3 regions of the Pseudomonas sp. 1928-m genome follow, and region 2 is predicted to be linked to each of the others. Evidence: riboswitches for the same ligand, from Rfam matches in the RefSeq annotation. Region 2 holds a riboswitch; each other region holds the start of a gene.

Region 1 (4,796 bases), on a different contig from region 2:
CCACGAGATTCCCCGTGAGCGCCCGCTGACGCCCCTTCTAGACCGCGCCAACACGCCGGACGAGCTGCGCCGTCTGGGCGAAGCCGAGCTGGAAACCCTGGCCGACGAGCTGCGCCAATACCTGTTGTATACGGTCGGGCAGACCGGCGGGCATTTCGGCGCGGGCCTCGGCGTAATTGAGCTGACCGTGGCCCTGCATTACGTCTTCGACACCCCAGATGATCGCCTGGTGTGGGACGTCGGCCATCAGGCCTACCCGCACAAGATCCTCACTGGCCGCCGCGAACAGATGGGCAGTCTGCGGCAAAAGGACGGCATCGCCGCCTTCCCGCGGCGCTCGGAAAGTGAGTACGACACCTTTGGCGTTGGCCACTCCAGCACCAGCATCAGCGCGGCATTGGGCATGGCGATTGCGGCGCGCATTCAGGGTTCGCGGCGCAAGGCCGTAGCGGTGATTGGCGACGGCGCCCTGACCGCAGGCATGGCCTTCGAGGCGCTGAATCACGCCAGCGACGTCAACGCCAATATGCTGGTGATCCTCAACGACAACGACATGTCGATCTCCAAGAACGTCGGCGGGCTGTCCAACTACCTGGCCAAGATCCTTTCCAGCCGCACCTACGCCAGCATGCGCGAGGGCAGCAAGAAAATCCTCTCGCGCCTGCCGGGTGCCTGGGAAATCGCGCGCAAGACCGAAGAACACGCCAAGGGCATGCTGGTGCCCGGCACCCTGTTCGAGGAGCTGGGCTGGAACTATATCGGCCCCATCGACGGCCATGATCTGCCGACCCTGCTTGCCACCCTGCGCAATATGCGCGACCTCGACGGCCCGCAGTTTCTGCATGTGGTGACCAAGAAGGGCAAGGGCTTCGCCCCAGCCGAAGCCGACCCGATTGGCTATCACGCCATCACCAAGCTGGAGCCGATCAACGCGCCAGCCGCACCCAAGCAAGCCAGCGGCCCAAAATACTCCAGCGTATTTGGTCAATGGCTCTGCGATATGGCCGCGCAGGACCCACGCCTGGTCGGCATTACCCCGGCGATGAAAGAAGGCTCGGACCTGGTGGCGTTCAGTGAACGCTACCCCGAGCGCTATTTCGACGTGGCCATCGCCGAACAGCACGCCGTGACCCTCGCGGCCGGCATGGCCTGCGACGGTGCCAAGCCGGTGGTGGCGATCTATTCGACCTTTCTACAACGCGCCTATGACCAGCTGATTCATGACGTGGCCGTGCAGCACCTCGATGTGCTGTTCGCCATCGACCGCGCCGGCCTGGTCGGCGAAGACGGCCCGACCCACGCCGGCAGCTTCGATATTTCCTACCTGCGCTGCATCCCCGGCATGCTGGTGATGACCCCGAGCGATGAAAACGAGCTGCGCCGCATGCTCACCACCGGCCACCTGTTCAACGGCCCGGCGGCGGTGCGTTATCCGCGCGGCAGCGGCCCGAATGCCGCCATCGAAGCGGGCCTGGAGCCACTGGACATCGGCAAGGGCGTGGTTCGTCGCCAAGGCAGCAAAACGGCCCTGCTGGTATTCGGTGTGCAGCTCAGTGAAGCGCTCAAAGTTGGCGAAGCACTCGACGCCACGGTGGTCGATATGCGCTTTGTCAAACCACTGGACGAAGCCCTGGTGCGCCAGCTGGCCGCCAGCCACGAGCTGCTGGTGACCATCGAAGAGAACAGCGTAATGGGCGGAGCTGGCAGCGCGGTCAGCGAGTTCCTCGCCCACGCCAGCATCCTCAAGCCGGTGCTGCATCTGGGCCTGCCGGACTATTACGTCGAGCACGCCAAACCGGCGCAGATGCTCGCCGAATGTGGGCTGGATGGCGCAGGTATCGAAGCCGCCATCCGCGCGCGTCTCTCCAGCCTTTCTGCATGAATACCGCTCATCCAGAGCTGAGCCAGGCTTGCTTGTAATTCATTCAACCGCGCATTAAGGTGCGCGGCGTTTTACTTCCGCCAAGGTGCGCCCCTTCCATAGTGAAGCGGCGTTAAACGGGAAGCCGGTGCGTTCTTTACGAACCATCCCGGCGCTGCCCCCGCAACGGTAATCGACCGCAGAGCCGTTCTGCACGTCGCCTCAACGCCACTGGATTATCCCGGGAAGGCGAGGCGGCGCACGTCGAGAGCCCGGAGACCGGCCTTGCTGGATGTGACTGGTGTTGCGGAGGGCATCACCGTCAAGCTCAGGCTGCGCCCGCGCGCCCGTTCTTGCCCCTGCCCTTCTCAAAAGTCGTTCGACCTTTTGAGGATCTTCTCAGTGAATCTGTCCCGTCTTGCCCTCGCCGTGGCCCTTGCTCCCGGCCTTAGCCTGGCCAACGCCGCCATCGAGCTGCCGCCGCTGGTGATTACCCGCGCCACCCCACTGCAAACCCCGGCCCCGGCCAGCGTCCGGGTGATCGACCGCCAGCAGATCGAAGCCAGCGCCGCCAGTTCGCTGGTCGATGTATTGCGCGGCGAAGCCGGGCTGCAGGTGCGCGACGTGATCGGCGATGGCAGCCGCGCCACCTTCAGCCTGCGTGGCTTTGGCGAAAACGCGGTGAACAACACCCTGATTCTGGTCGATGGCCGCCGCCTCAATCAGCCGGCACTCGCCGGCGCGGATCTGAGCAGCGTGCCACTGAGCAATATCGAACGCATCGAGATTATCCGTGGTGCCGGCAGCGTGCTGTATGGCGACCAGGCGGTGGGTGGGGTGATCAATATCATCACTCGCCAACCCAGCGACAGTGAGGCCTATATCGAAACCACTCGTGGCAGCCATGACCTCGAAGCCTTTCGCGGCCATCTGGCGCAGTCCCTGGGAGGCGGCTTCTCCACCTTCCTCAGCGGCGAGTCGCGCACGGCCGACAACTACCGTGACCACAACAACGCCAGCTACAGCAACGCCTTCGCCCGCCTGCGCTATGACCACGATGGCGGCCATGCGCTCTACGAATACCAGACGGTGGACGACGAGCTGCTCTACCCCGGCAGCCTCAGCAGCGCCCAGCGCCGCGCCGACCGCAAGCAGAGCACCTCCAGCGACTGGTTCGACAGCAAGACCCAGCTGCACCGCCTCGCCCTGCAACAGCAGCTGCACGACAACCTCGCCGCCAACCTCGATTACAGCCACAGCGATCAGGACGGCATCGGCTCGTCCTGGGGCAGCCGCTACCACCAGGGCACGCGGGTGGAAAGCATCAGCCCGCGCTTCTCCGGGCACCTCGACAGCACCCTCGGCCGCAGTGAATGGCTGCTGGGGCATGACCATATCAACAACGACTATGAAAACAGCCTGACCCGCACCGAGTTCCGTCAGACCCAGCGCGACTGGTACGGCCAGTGGGTGCAGCCGCTGAGCAGCAGCCTCAGCCTTAGCGCAGGCTACCGCGAGAGCCAGGCCGAAGACCGCAAGCACGGCGCGGGCAAGACTCATACCGATAACCAGGGCAGCAGCAGCCTGGGCCTCAGCTGGCAGGCGGCCGAGCATGCGCGCCTGTTTATCAAGCGCGAAGACGTGCTGCGCTGGGCCAACGTCGATGAAAACGGCTATGTACTGCCGGGCGTCGATTACCTCAAGCCGCAGACTGGCGTGTCCTGGGAGGCGGGAGCCGAATGGCAGGACGACCTGCAGCGCTACCAGGCCAGCCTGTATCGCCTCGACCTGGAGGACGAACTGATGTACGACTCGCAGGCCAATGCCGGGATGGGAGCCAACATCAACCTGGACAAGACCCGTCGCCAGGGCCTGCTGCTGGAAGCCGAACGCCAGCTAAGCGCCCGCCTGAGCATCGGCGGGCAGTACACTTTTACCGACTCGGAATACCTGCAAGGCAATTTCAAGGGCAACGAAGTGCCGTGGGTGTCGCGCCACAGCGCCAGCACCCACCTCAGCTACCAGCTGCTGCCCGGCGTGACCAGCTATGTCGAGGCGGTTTATACCGGCGCGCGCTACCTGTCGAGCGATGATGGCCACGCCATGCCTCGCGAGGGCGGTTATACCCTGATCAACGCGGCGCTGAGCTGGGACTATCAGCAATTCAGCAGCAAGCTGCGGGTCAACAACCTCACCGGCAAGCAATACGACAGCCATGCCGGCTGGAGCACCTGGAGCGGCTCGTACCATTACCCCGCCCCCGAAGAGCAGGTACAGCTCAGCGTCGGTTACCGGTTCTGAAATATCGGCCCTGGGGCTTTAGCCCCAGGGCCGCCTCAGTGCGCCTCGCTCAAACGTCTGCACAACGCCTCCACCGCCCCCAACATCTGAAAGCTCGGCCGTTCCAGACCGGCATCCGGCACCAGCCACAGCTGCTTACGCTCAACCGCAGCCACGCCCGGCCAGATGCGCCAGGCGTCCAACTGCCCCTGCACACCCGCCAGAATCACCTCGGGATTGCGCTGCAGCACCGCCTCCACGCTGACCTGCGGCGCCGGCAAGGTGAGTTCGGCAAAGATATTCTCGGCGCCGCAGATACGCAGAGCGTCACTGATAATCTGCTGGCCGCCGATGGTGTACAGCGGCGCATCCCAGACCTGATAGAACAGACGCAATGGCTGTTTACGCTGATAGCGCTGACGCAACGCCACCAAGCCGCTATTGAATTGCTGATGCAGCTGTTGGCCTCGCTCGGCACGGCCGATTCGCGCGCCAATTTCGACGAAGTTCTCTGCCAGATCAGCCAGCTTGCGTGGCTCCACGATCAGCAGGGGAATCCCCATACGCTGCAACTGCTGGCGTTGCGCACTGCTGATGCTATCGGGCCAGAGCAGTACCAGATCGGGTTGAAGTTCGAGCAAGCTTTCCAATTCAA
Region 2 (4,796 bases):
GGCCGTGGCCGAGTTGCTACGTGAACGCGGTTTTGGTCCCAGCCGTTTGACCGTGCTGGAGCACCTGGGCGGCGATCAGGAACGGCGCATCGATGGTCTGGCCAGCGATTGGGCCGTATCACGCGTCGCCGATCTCAATCTGCTGGCAATCGACTGTGTGGCTGGTGCCGATGTGCGCCTGCTGCCGCTCACTCCGGGGTTGCCGGACGACGCCTATCAGCACGACGGCCAGCTGACCAAGCGCGATGTGCGCGCCATCACCCTGGCGCGCCTGGCGCCGCAACCGGGTGAGCTGCTCTGGGATGTCGGCGCGGGTTGCGGCTCCATTGGCATCGAATGGATGCGCGCGCATACAAGTTGCCGAGCGCTGGCCATCGAGGCCGATGCCGGTCGTCAGGCGCATATCCAACACAACCGCGATGCTCTCGGCGTGCCGGGCCTGCAACTGGTCGCCGGCCGCGCGCCCGAAGCCTTGGCCGGATTGGCGGCGCCGGATGCGATCTTTATTGGCGGCGGGGTGACCATCCCCGGTGTGCTGGAGCAGTGCTGGGCCAGCCTGAAACCGGGCGGGCGTTTGCTGGCCAATGCCGTGACCCTGCAAAGCGAAGCGGCGCTGGTGGCTTGGCGTGAGCAGGTCGGCGGCGAACTGACCCGCATCAGCGTGGCCCAGGCGCAGCCGTTGGGCGGCTTCGACACCTGGCGCAGCGCCTTGCCAATCACCCTGCTGGCGGTGCGCAAGCTGTGAGCCCGCGCATTCTGCTATTGGGCGGCACCACCGAGGCGTTGTGTTTGGCGCGGCGGCTGAGTCCCGAAGCCATCTACAGCCTGGCCGGGTTGGGCCGGGTGCCGGATGACTTGCCCTGCCAGGTACGCGTCGGCGGTTTTGGCGGGGCTGAAGGCTTAGCGCGATTTATCCGCGAACAGGGCATCGAACTGCTGCTCGATCTGACCCACCCCTATGCCGCGCAGATCAGCGCCAACGCAGCGCGCGCTTGCGAGTTTAGCGGAATTGCTTGCTGGGCGCTGCGCCGCCCTGGTTGGCAGGCCGGCGAGGGTGATGACTGGCGTGAAGTGGACGACTGGGCCGGTTTGGTTGCGGCGCTGCGGGATTTTCAGCGCCCGCTGTTTACCCTTGGCCGCGAGCCACTGGAGCATCTGCATGAGATTCCCCTGCATCAGCACTGGACCGTGCGCTGCCTGACGGCCCAGACAGCCGTGCCGCGTGCGGAAATTATCGGGGCGCGCGGGCCGTTCGCGCTGGATGAGGAACGCGCGTTATTCGCCCGCCTGGGCACCGATGTGCTGATCAGCAAGAACAGCGGCAGCCAGTCCACCGAGCCGAAATTGCAGGTGGCGCGGGAGTTGGGTCTGCCGGTGCTGCTGCTGCGCCGGCCCGAGTTACCAGCGGTGGAGCGCGAGTTTGCCAGCCTCGAAGCGCTGGCCGAGGCGCTGCAGATTCTCGGGATATAGCTGAGTAGGATGGGTGCTAACCCATCAGCGGATTGATGGGTTAGCACCTAGGCGGCCCCACCCATCCTACGGTCTTCAGCAGGCCGGAATGTAGCCCGGATAAGCGCAGCGCAATCCGGGGGACCGCGTCCCGGATTGCGCCAAGGCTTATCCGGGCTACAGGGGGGGTAGGTGCAAGGTAGGGTGGATGACGCTGTTTTCATCCACCATCGCAGTTGGTGGATGGGTGAAGCGTCATCCACCCTACGTGCTACGTGCTGCCACTCAAGCAAAAAATCCCCTGTTAGACTGCCGCCCCGCTTTGGAGGCCGCCATGACCACGCCCGTTTCCCCATACGCCCGCATTCTGTTTGTCGGCCCCGACCTGGCCGAGGGCTCGTTTGCCGAGCTATTTCGCCGGCGTCTGGTTGAGCTGCGCGGTGAAGCGGCGCTGGCCGATATCGTCGACACCAGCGCAGGCTATGCGCCGCTCTGGCAGCGCGTGGCCGAGGGTGAGCGGCCGCTATTGGTGGTCGATCTGGAGCCGCAGAGCAGCAGCCCGCACCTCGATTGGCTGCGCAGCAAGCTAGGCCAGCAGGCCAACCCTGAGCAGCTGTTTGTCGCCAGTGCCATTGGCCAGGCTGAAGGCTTGCCGGTGGAGGCCGCTTGCGCGCTGATCGAGCGCCCTGAGCTGCACCTGCCCTGTGTCGGTGTGGCCGCCGTGCCGGGGCATCACGCCTGGTCGCAGATTCCGCCGCACGCCCAGCGCCTGCTGCTGTGTAATGGCCCGCGCTGCACCCGGCGTGGTGCGCTGGAGTTGTGGAAAACCCTGCGCCTACGCCTCAAGGCCGCCGGCAAACTGGAGTGCGAGGGTGGGGTGCATATCACCCGCACGCAGTGCCAGTTCCCCTGCGACCTGGGCCCGACGGCCAGCCTCTACCCGGCCGGCGAGTGGTTTCGCGTGCGCGATGAGGCCGAGCTGATCCGCCTGGTCGATGAGCGGCTGGTGGCTGGCCGCGCCGTGCCTGAGCTGCGGATTGATCAGGGTTGAGTCGCTGTGCCACGCCTGGTGGACAAGCTTCGCGTTGTCCACCCTACGCTTACGCCTTGATCAAGGCTGAAAAGACCGCTGTAGAGCCATTCGGCAACAGCTAAAAACTTGACGCGGATCGGCCTGAATGGTCATATCCGCGCCGTTTCAGGTGTCTTACGCCGCCGTGCGTAAGGTTAAACGGGAAGTCGGTGCGCCCTTTGGGCTAGTCCGACGCTGCCCCCGCAACGGTAAGCGAGCGACGTCATCACGATGCCACTGTGCAGTTTCTGCATGGGAAGGCGATGGCTTCATGACCCTCGCGAGCCCGGAGACCGGCCTGATTCTTAGGGATGTTGCACGCTGCCCGTTATGCAGCGGCAACTCCCAACTGTTTGGCAACCCGCGGTGGGCGGGCGTTGACGCCGATCGTGGGTGCCTGCGCGCCCGTGTTTTGCTGTTGCGCGTTTCCATCGGGATTGCCGTGCCTATCCCTTTTGCGATGGAAGCATCATGGCGCGCTATCCCCTGTCTCAACTCTCTGTTTCCCTTGCCCTGTGCCTGGCCGGTACGGCTGTGGCGGGCGAGTCCCCGGTCAATCTGCCGGCCACTACCGTGCAGGCCAAGGCTGCTGCGGAGGGCGCAAGCGATCTGCATACGCCCACCAGCAGCGGCTCGCGCCTGGGCCTGAGCGCCCTGCAAACCCCGGCCAGTACCAGCAGCCTGAGCGGCGCGCAGGTGCGCGGGCGCAACAACCTCAGCGTGCAGGAGGCAGTCACCCGCACCCCCGGTATCAGCAGCATCGGTAGCCCTGGCAATGGCGGCACCGCGCTGTCGGCGCGCGGCTTTACCGGGCACAGCGCGACCATGCAGCTCTACGACGGCACCCGCCAGTATGTCGGGGCCGGTACGGTGACCTTCCCGGTCGACACCTGGTCGGTGGAGCGCGTCGACGTGCTGCGCGGCCCGGCCTCGGTGCTCTATGGCGAAGGCGCAACCGGCGCGGTGATCAACGTGGTGCCGAAAAAGCCCTTTACCGGCGCCATCAGCAACCAGCTGCGCCTCGGCTACGGCAGCGATGACCGCCGCCAGGCCGCGCTGGACAGCGGCGGCTCGCTCAGCGATGCACTGAGCTACCGCCTCAACCTCAATCAGCAGGCCGGCAATGGCTGGGTCGATGATGGCGAGTCGCAGAGCCAGGCGATAAGCGCAGCACTGCGCTGGGATGCCAGTGATGCGCTGAGCTTTACCCTGTCCCATGATCAGGGCGATCAGGACCCGCAGCGCTACCTGGGCACACCGCTGGTCGCTGGCAAGTACCGCGAGAGCCTGCGCGAGCGCAATTACAACGTCGAGAACGCCGAGGTTCGCTACAACGACCAGATCACCCGACTGGTCAGCGACTGGCGCATCAACGACGCCCTGACTGCCAGCAACCAGCTGTACTACATCAAGACCCAGCGCTACTGGCGCAATGCCGAGTCCTACCGCTGGCAGCCGGGTGATCAGGTCAAACGCAGCGATTTCTACGAGATCAAGCACACCCAGGAGCAGGTCGGCGACCGTCAGACCTTCACTCTGGAGCACGCCCTGTTCGGTCTGGATAGCCGCACCGTGGTGGGCGTGGACTACAACCGCATCCACTTCGCCCGCCAGCATGATTTCGGCAGCAGCTTCACTGACACAGTGCCGCTCGCCGGCAGCGGTGGCGGTCAGTATCAGAGCACCGATCCGCTCGGCTACGGCCCGCGCGAACGCAACCTGGCGCGGCAGTTCTCGCTGTTCGCCGAGAACCGCACCCAGCTGACCGAACGCCTGTCGCTGGTCAGCGGCGTGCGCCGCGATCAGGTGCATATCCAGCGCGACAACCTGCTGACCGACAGCAGCGCCGACCGCAGCCTGACGGGCGATAACTGGCGCGCCGGGCTGGTATTCGAGGTCACGCCGGAGCTGTCACTATACGGCCAGTACGCCACCAGCACCGAGGGCGTCAGCAACCTGCTGACGCTCAATCCGACCCAGCAGCAGTTCGACCTGAGCGAAGCCAAGCAAACCGAAATCGGCCTTAAGCAGGCGTTCTGGAATGGCCAGGGCGAATGGACGCTGGCCGCTTACCATATCGTCAAGGAGAAGCTGCTCAGTCGCGCCACCCCGACTGCGCCGACCGAACAGATTGGCCAGCAGTCTTCCGATGGTCTGGAAGCCACATTGGAGCTGGCGCTGGGCCAGGGTTGGCAGGTGTCGGCCAACGCCGCGTGGGTGCGCGCCGAGTACGACGACTTCCGCGAGGCCAGTGGTGACCGCAGCGGCAATCGGC
Region 3 (4,796 bases), on a different contig from region 2:
GTCGAGTAGATAGAGCATGCCGCCGCACTCGGCATGAATCGGCTTGCCGGCTGCATGGTGCGCGCGAATCGACGCGGCCATGGGCTGGTTGGCCTCAAGCGTGGGCAGATGCAACTCTGGGTAGCCGCCGGGCAGATACAGGCTGTCGATATCGGGCAGTTGCTGATCGCTGAGCGGGGAAAAGAACGTCAATTCAGCGCCCAGCTCGCGCAGCAGATCGAGGTTGGCCTGATAGAGAAAGGCAAAGGCGCTGTCGCGCGCCACGCCAATCCGCACGCCATTAAGCAACCGCGCGGGCCTTGCCTGCTCAGGTGCGGCAAAGCTGACCGGCGGCGGTAGGCTGGTATCGGCACTGGCGGCCAAGGCATCAGCGGCGGCGTCCAGGCGCGCATCCAGGTCGACCAGCTCACCCGCCTGCACCAGACCCAGATGGCGACTCGGCAAACCGACTTCGGCGCTGCGCGGCAAGGCGCCGTACCAGCGGATCGAGGCCGGCAGCGCGTCGCGCAATATCTCGCCGTGCCGCGTGCTGCCAACCCGGTTGCCGAGCACCCCGGAGAACGGCAGATCAGGCTGAAAGGTCGCCAGACCATGGGCCATAGCACCGAAGGTCTGCGCCATGGCCGAGCCGTCGATCACCGCCAGCACTGGCACACCAAAGTGCCGCGCCAGGTCGGCCGCAGACGGCGTGCCATCGAACAAGCCCATCACCCCTTCGATCAGAATCAGATCAGCTTCACCTGCGGCTTCCCAGAGCAGCTTGCGGCTCTCCACGGCGCCGACCATCCACAGGTCGAGTTGATACACCGGCGCGCCGCTGGCGCGGGCGAGGATCATCGGGTCGAGAAAGTCCGGGCCACACTTGAACACCCGCACGCGCTTGCCCTGACGCGCATGCAAACGCGCCAAGGCGGCGGTCACCGTAGTCTTGCCTTGGCCGGAAGCCGGTGCGGCGATCAATAACGCCGGGCATGAACGAGCGCTGGTCAAAACTCGACCCCCTTCTGCGCCTTAACCCCGGCCTTGAACGCGTGCTTGATCAGGCTCATCTCGGTGACGGTATCCGCCGCCTCGATCATCCCCGGCAGCGCGCCGCGACCGGTTACCACCACATGCTGCAGCAACGGCCGCGCTTCGATGTCGGCGAGCACCGCGTCGAGTTCCAGATAGCCGTATTTCAGGGCGATATTCAGCTCGTCGAGCACCACCAGGCCGATGGCCGGGTCATTCAGCAGCTGCGCCGCCACCGCCCAGGCTTCGCGGGCCTTATCGATATCGCGCTGGCGATCCTGCGTCTCCCAGGTAAAGCCCTCGCCCATTACGTGGTAGCTGACTTCATCGGGAAAGCGGCGGAAGAAGGTTTCTTCGCCGGTGCTGGCCGCCCCCTTGATAAATTGCACCACGCCGACCTTGAGGCCGTGACCCAGGGCGCGGGCGACCATGCCAAAAGCGCTGCTGCTCTTGCCCTTGCCATTGCCGCTGTGCACCAGCAGCAGGCCGTACTCGTCCTGGGCCTGGGCAATCTTTTCATCGATCAGGGCTTTCTTGCGGGCCATGCGCGCCTTGTGCCGGGCGTCACGTTCAATCGATTCAGTCATCGCGCTGCTCCACCGCCACAGGGCGATCTGGCTGGAAAAAGCACGCGGGGATAGGGACAGCGCGGGCCTGCGCATAGGGCAAACCACACGCCAGCCATCGCCCTCCGCGATGCCGTGGACTGCAACAGGCCGGTCTCCGGGCTTGTGAGCGAACCTTGCGGTTCTATACCGCGCCTTCCCATGCTTGAGCACAGTGGCAATAGCGGCGTTTGACTCACTTACCGTTGCGGGGGCAGCGTCGGAATAGTTGGCGTAAATGCACAACGCACCGACTTCCCAGTTTCACCCCGCGCACGCACAGCGTCGGGGGCACCTGTTACAAGGCGCGAAGGGTAGAGAGTTGGTGCCGGAGCGTCAAACCGAGATGCAGTGAAAAGTCTTTAATAGTACCTAAGCGAGCTGACTGCCCTGTTGCACTCACACACTCAGCCCCCTTTGCTACGCAAGTAATTTGCATTCTCCGACCGCTCATGGGTTACCGCATAATCCAGCGCACTCCAACCGAGGGAGTCTAAATCCCGTAGACGTGCGCCAGCCTCAATCAACAGTGCCATAACGGCCAAATCTGCATGCTGGGCAGCATGCATCAACGGAGTGCGGAGGCCATGCTTTATGTCATATACACAAGGCTCACGCTCTATCTCCTCAATACTTTTATACGAGCGATTGGGATCAGCACCACGCTCAAGCAACAAGCTGACTACTTCAGGCTGAGCATTCTCGATGGCATAGAACAGAGCAGTTTTACCAAAGCCATTGGCATAATTAATCGACGCTCCTTTATCCAACAAATAGATCAACGCGTCACGATTACTCAGGGCAAAGAACAGTGCTGACTCGTCGCCACGATCAAGACTATCGAGACGCTCGGCTAGCATCTGAATAATCGCTAATGGCGCATTACGAGAAAGAGCCAGCTTCAACGCTTGATCAATATCCTCGGCGGCCGGTTCCTCATCCAATGCAGCAGCTACTTGCTCAGCTTCAAGTATTGGCGCATTAGCTGCAGTAGCCAGAGCCGACAATTGCTTAGGGCGAGTGCTAAATGAGCTGGAGCCAGGAAATGCCCCCGCAGCGCGCATGTAGACCAACCCCATGACTTTATTTGCCAACGACCTGGCTTTTGCCTGATCTAGCCCCATAGCACGATAGTGATGCTCAAGTAGCGGTTCGGTTTGCTTACGACTCTGGATAAACGCCTGGCGTAATCTATAACTCGAAGGGCTCTCGACAGCCCACGCTGCAAAATAAGAATCTTGTACTTGTGGGTCTGTCAGCCACAGATTGGCATCAAGAAACAGCCGTGGCGCAATGCCGGCCTTCAACAGACCAAAGTGGTAGTAACGCCACTGCGCATAAATGATCGTTCCGGTACACACACCAGGCTGCGGCTGACCTCGAATTTTCTCAGCTAATTGCAGGATATCTGCCATAAAAGGCAATGCCGCTAACCCTGCACCACAGGTGTAATCGACCTCAACAGGCGAGCCATGCCCTGAGCCCAAATCAATCGACTCAACAAAAACCAGCTCAGGAAATTTTTGCATTTCCGCGCAAGAAATCACGCCATCATCTAGCGGCCCCAAATGCTGTTGCTGTGCATAAAGCGGCGCAGTGCTGAACGACATGGTTATGAGCAGCCCACATACAACACCCATCCTTGAAAAACACTGCATGTACGCTCCTAAAATAAGCCCTCGATTTACACAGGAAGCATAAAGCCTGCCTCCAAAGAGAAAGCATTTAATGCCTGGGCATAAAGCCTGCGGGCTTGCTGGCCAGCCACTCGACAAAGGTACGCAGGCGTTCATCACTGAGCAGGCTGTCGCGGTTGTTGTAGGTCAGCGCCAGCTCCTTTTCGCTGAACAAGCGGTGGATCTGGTTGTGGCAGGCGCGGCAGACCCAGAGCGTGGCGCTGATGCGCTCGCTTTTGCCGAAGCGTTTCTGCACATAGACCTTGTTGTGCAGCGCCTTGGGGATCAGGTGATGGCGCGTCAGAGCAGCCGAGCGGGCGCAAAGTTCGCAGGCATCAGGTTGATCGGGCAGACGAATCGGTTCGGGCATACAGGCTCAGCGTTTACGGCACAGGCTCAGGCCGTCACCTAAAGGCAGTAGGGACAGGTCGATACGCGGATCATCCCGCAGCGCCAGGTTGAGCGCCTGAATCGCCCGGGTGTCGGCGCTTTCGGGGTGTTCCTCAAGCACACGCCCGCTCCACAGGGTGTTATCGAACAGGATCAGTCCACCCTGGCGCACCAGGCGCAGGGCATGTTCCAGATAGGCTGGGTAATTGGCCTTGTCGGCATCGATAAACAGCAGATCGATACTGCCAGCCAGGTCCTCAGCCTCCAGCGCCGCCAAGGTCTGTAGCGCAGGGGCCAGACGCTGTTCGATACGCGAGCTGAATCCGGCTTCACGCCAGTAACGCTCGGCCGTAGCGTTGTACTCGCCAGGGATATCGCAGCAGATCAGTCGACCATCCTCGGGCATGGCCTGGGCCATGCAGATGGCGCTGTAGCCGGTAAAGGTGCCGACTTCGACAATCCGCCGCGCGCCAGTCAGCTGCACCAGCAAGGCCATAAACTGCCCCTGCTCAGGGGCAATCTGCCAACGCGCCGTACTCAGCTGCGCGGTTTCCTCACGCAGACGTTTGAGCAGCGGTGTTTCACGTAGGGAAACATCCAGCAGATATTGATACAGGGCGGAATCGAGATTGAGCGTTCGATTGGTCATGCCTACTCCCTCTGCCGACCAAAGCTGTCAGGGGTTGCGCGCCAGTTCCGGAGTAAATACGCGCTTGGCATTCAGATAAGTGCGTTGCCAATACGTATTGCTCAGGCTATCCAGGCGTACAGTGCCGCCGCTGGAAGGCGCATGTACGAAACGGCCATCGCCGACATAGATACCGGCGTGACTGACCTGACTGCCGCCATTGGTGGCAAAGAACACCAGATCGCCACTTTGCAGGCGGTCGCGACCGATAGCCGGGACGCGCATGCTGATCAGTTCACGGGTCGAGCGCGGCAGACTGATACCCGCCGCATCGCGGTAGACATAGCCAATCAGACCACTGCAATCAAAGCCGCCATCCGGGGTATTACCGCCGTAGCGATAGGGCGTGCCGACCAAGCCCAGAGCGCGAAATAGCACATCATCGGCATTGCCGTTAAAGCTGCCGATTGGCGCATGCACAACAGG

What was found. Region 2 has a riboswitch for cobalamin ahead of P3C18_RS01190 (TonB-dependent receptor). Riboswitches for the same ligand answer to the same signal wherever they lie in the genome.
Region 1: linked by a shared signal. The riboswitch ahead of P3C18_RS11540 (TonB-dependent receptor) and the one ahead of P3C18_RS01190 (TonB-dependent receptor) in region 2 are both predicted to bind cobalamin.
Region 3: linked by a shared signal. The riboswitch ahead of cobO (cob(I)yrinic acid a,c-diamide adenosyltransferase) and the one ahead of P3C18_RS01190 (TonB-dependent receptor) in region 2 are both predicted to bind cobalamin.

What each region holds. Positions count from the first base shown of each region.
Region 1 covers NZ_JARIXO010000002.1:442,276-447,071, forward strand. The annotation lists gene dxs (1-deoxy-D-xylulose-5-phosphate synthase) at 1-1,882, shown strand, start outside; cobalamin riboswitch at 1,949-2,164, shown strand; gene P3C18_RS11540 (TonB-dependent receptor) at 2,264-4,162, shown strand; gene P3C18_RS11545 (cobalamin-binding protein) at 4,198-4,796, opposite strand, start outside.
Region 2 covers NZ_JARIXO010000001.1:265,531-270,326, forward strand. The annotation lists gene cbiE (precorrin-6y C5,15-methyltransferase (decarboxylating) subunit CbiE) at 1-745, shown strand, start outside; gene P3C18_RS01180 (cobalt-precorrin-6A reductase) at 742-1,470, shown strand; gene P3C18_RS01185 ((2Fe-2S) ferredoxin domain-containing protein) at 1,784-2,500, shown strand; cobalamin riboswitch at 2,633-2,838, shown strand; gene P3C18_RS01190 (TonB-dependent receptor) at 2,993-4,796, shown strand, end outside.
Region 3 covers NZ_JARIXO010000004.1:61,063-65,858, reverse strand. The annotation lists gene P3C18_RS14165 (cobyrinate a,c-diamide synthase) at 1-990, opposite strand, end outside; gene cobO (cob(I)yrinic acid a,c-diamide adenosyltransferase) at 987-1,598, opposite strand; cobalamin riboswitch at 1,708-1,930, opposite strand; gene P3C18_RS14155 (ankyrin repeat domain-containing protein) at 2,024-3,274, opposite strand; gene P3C18_RS14150 (hypothetical protein) at 3,342-3,662, opposite strand; gene P3C18_RS14145 (class I SAM-dependent methyltransferase) at 3,669-4,331, opposite strand; gene P3C18_RS14140 (C40 family peptidase) at 4,359-4,796, opposite strand, start outside.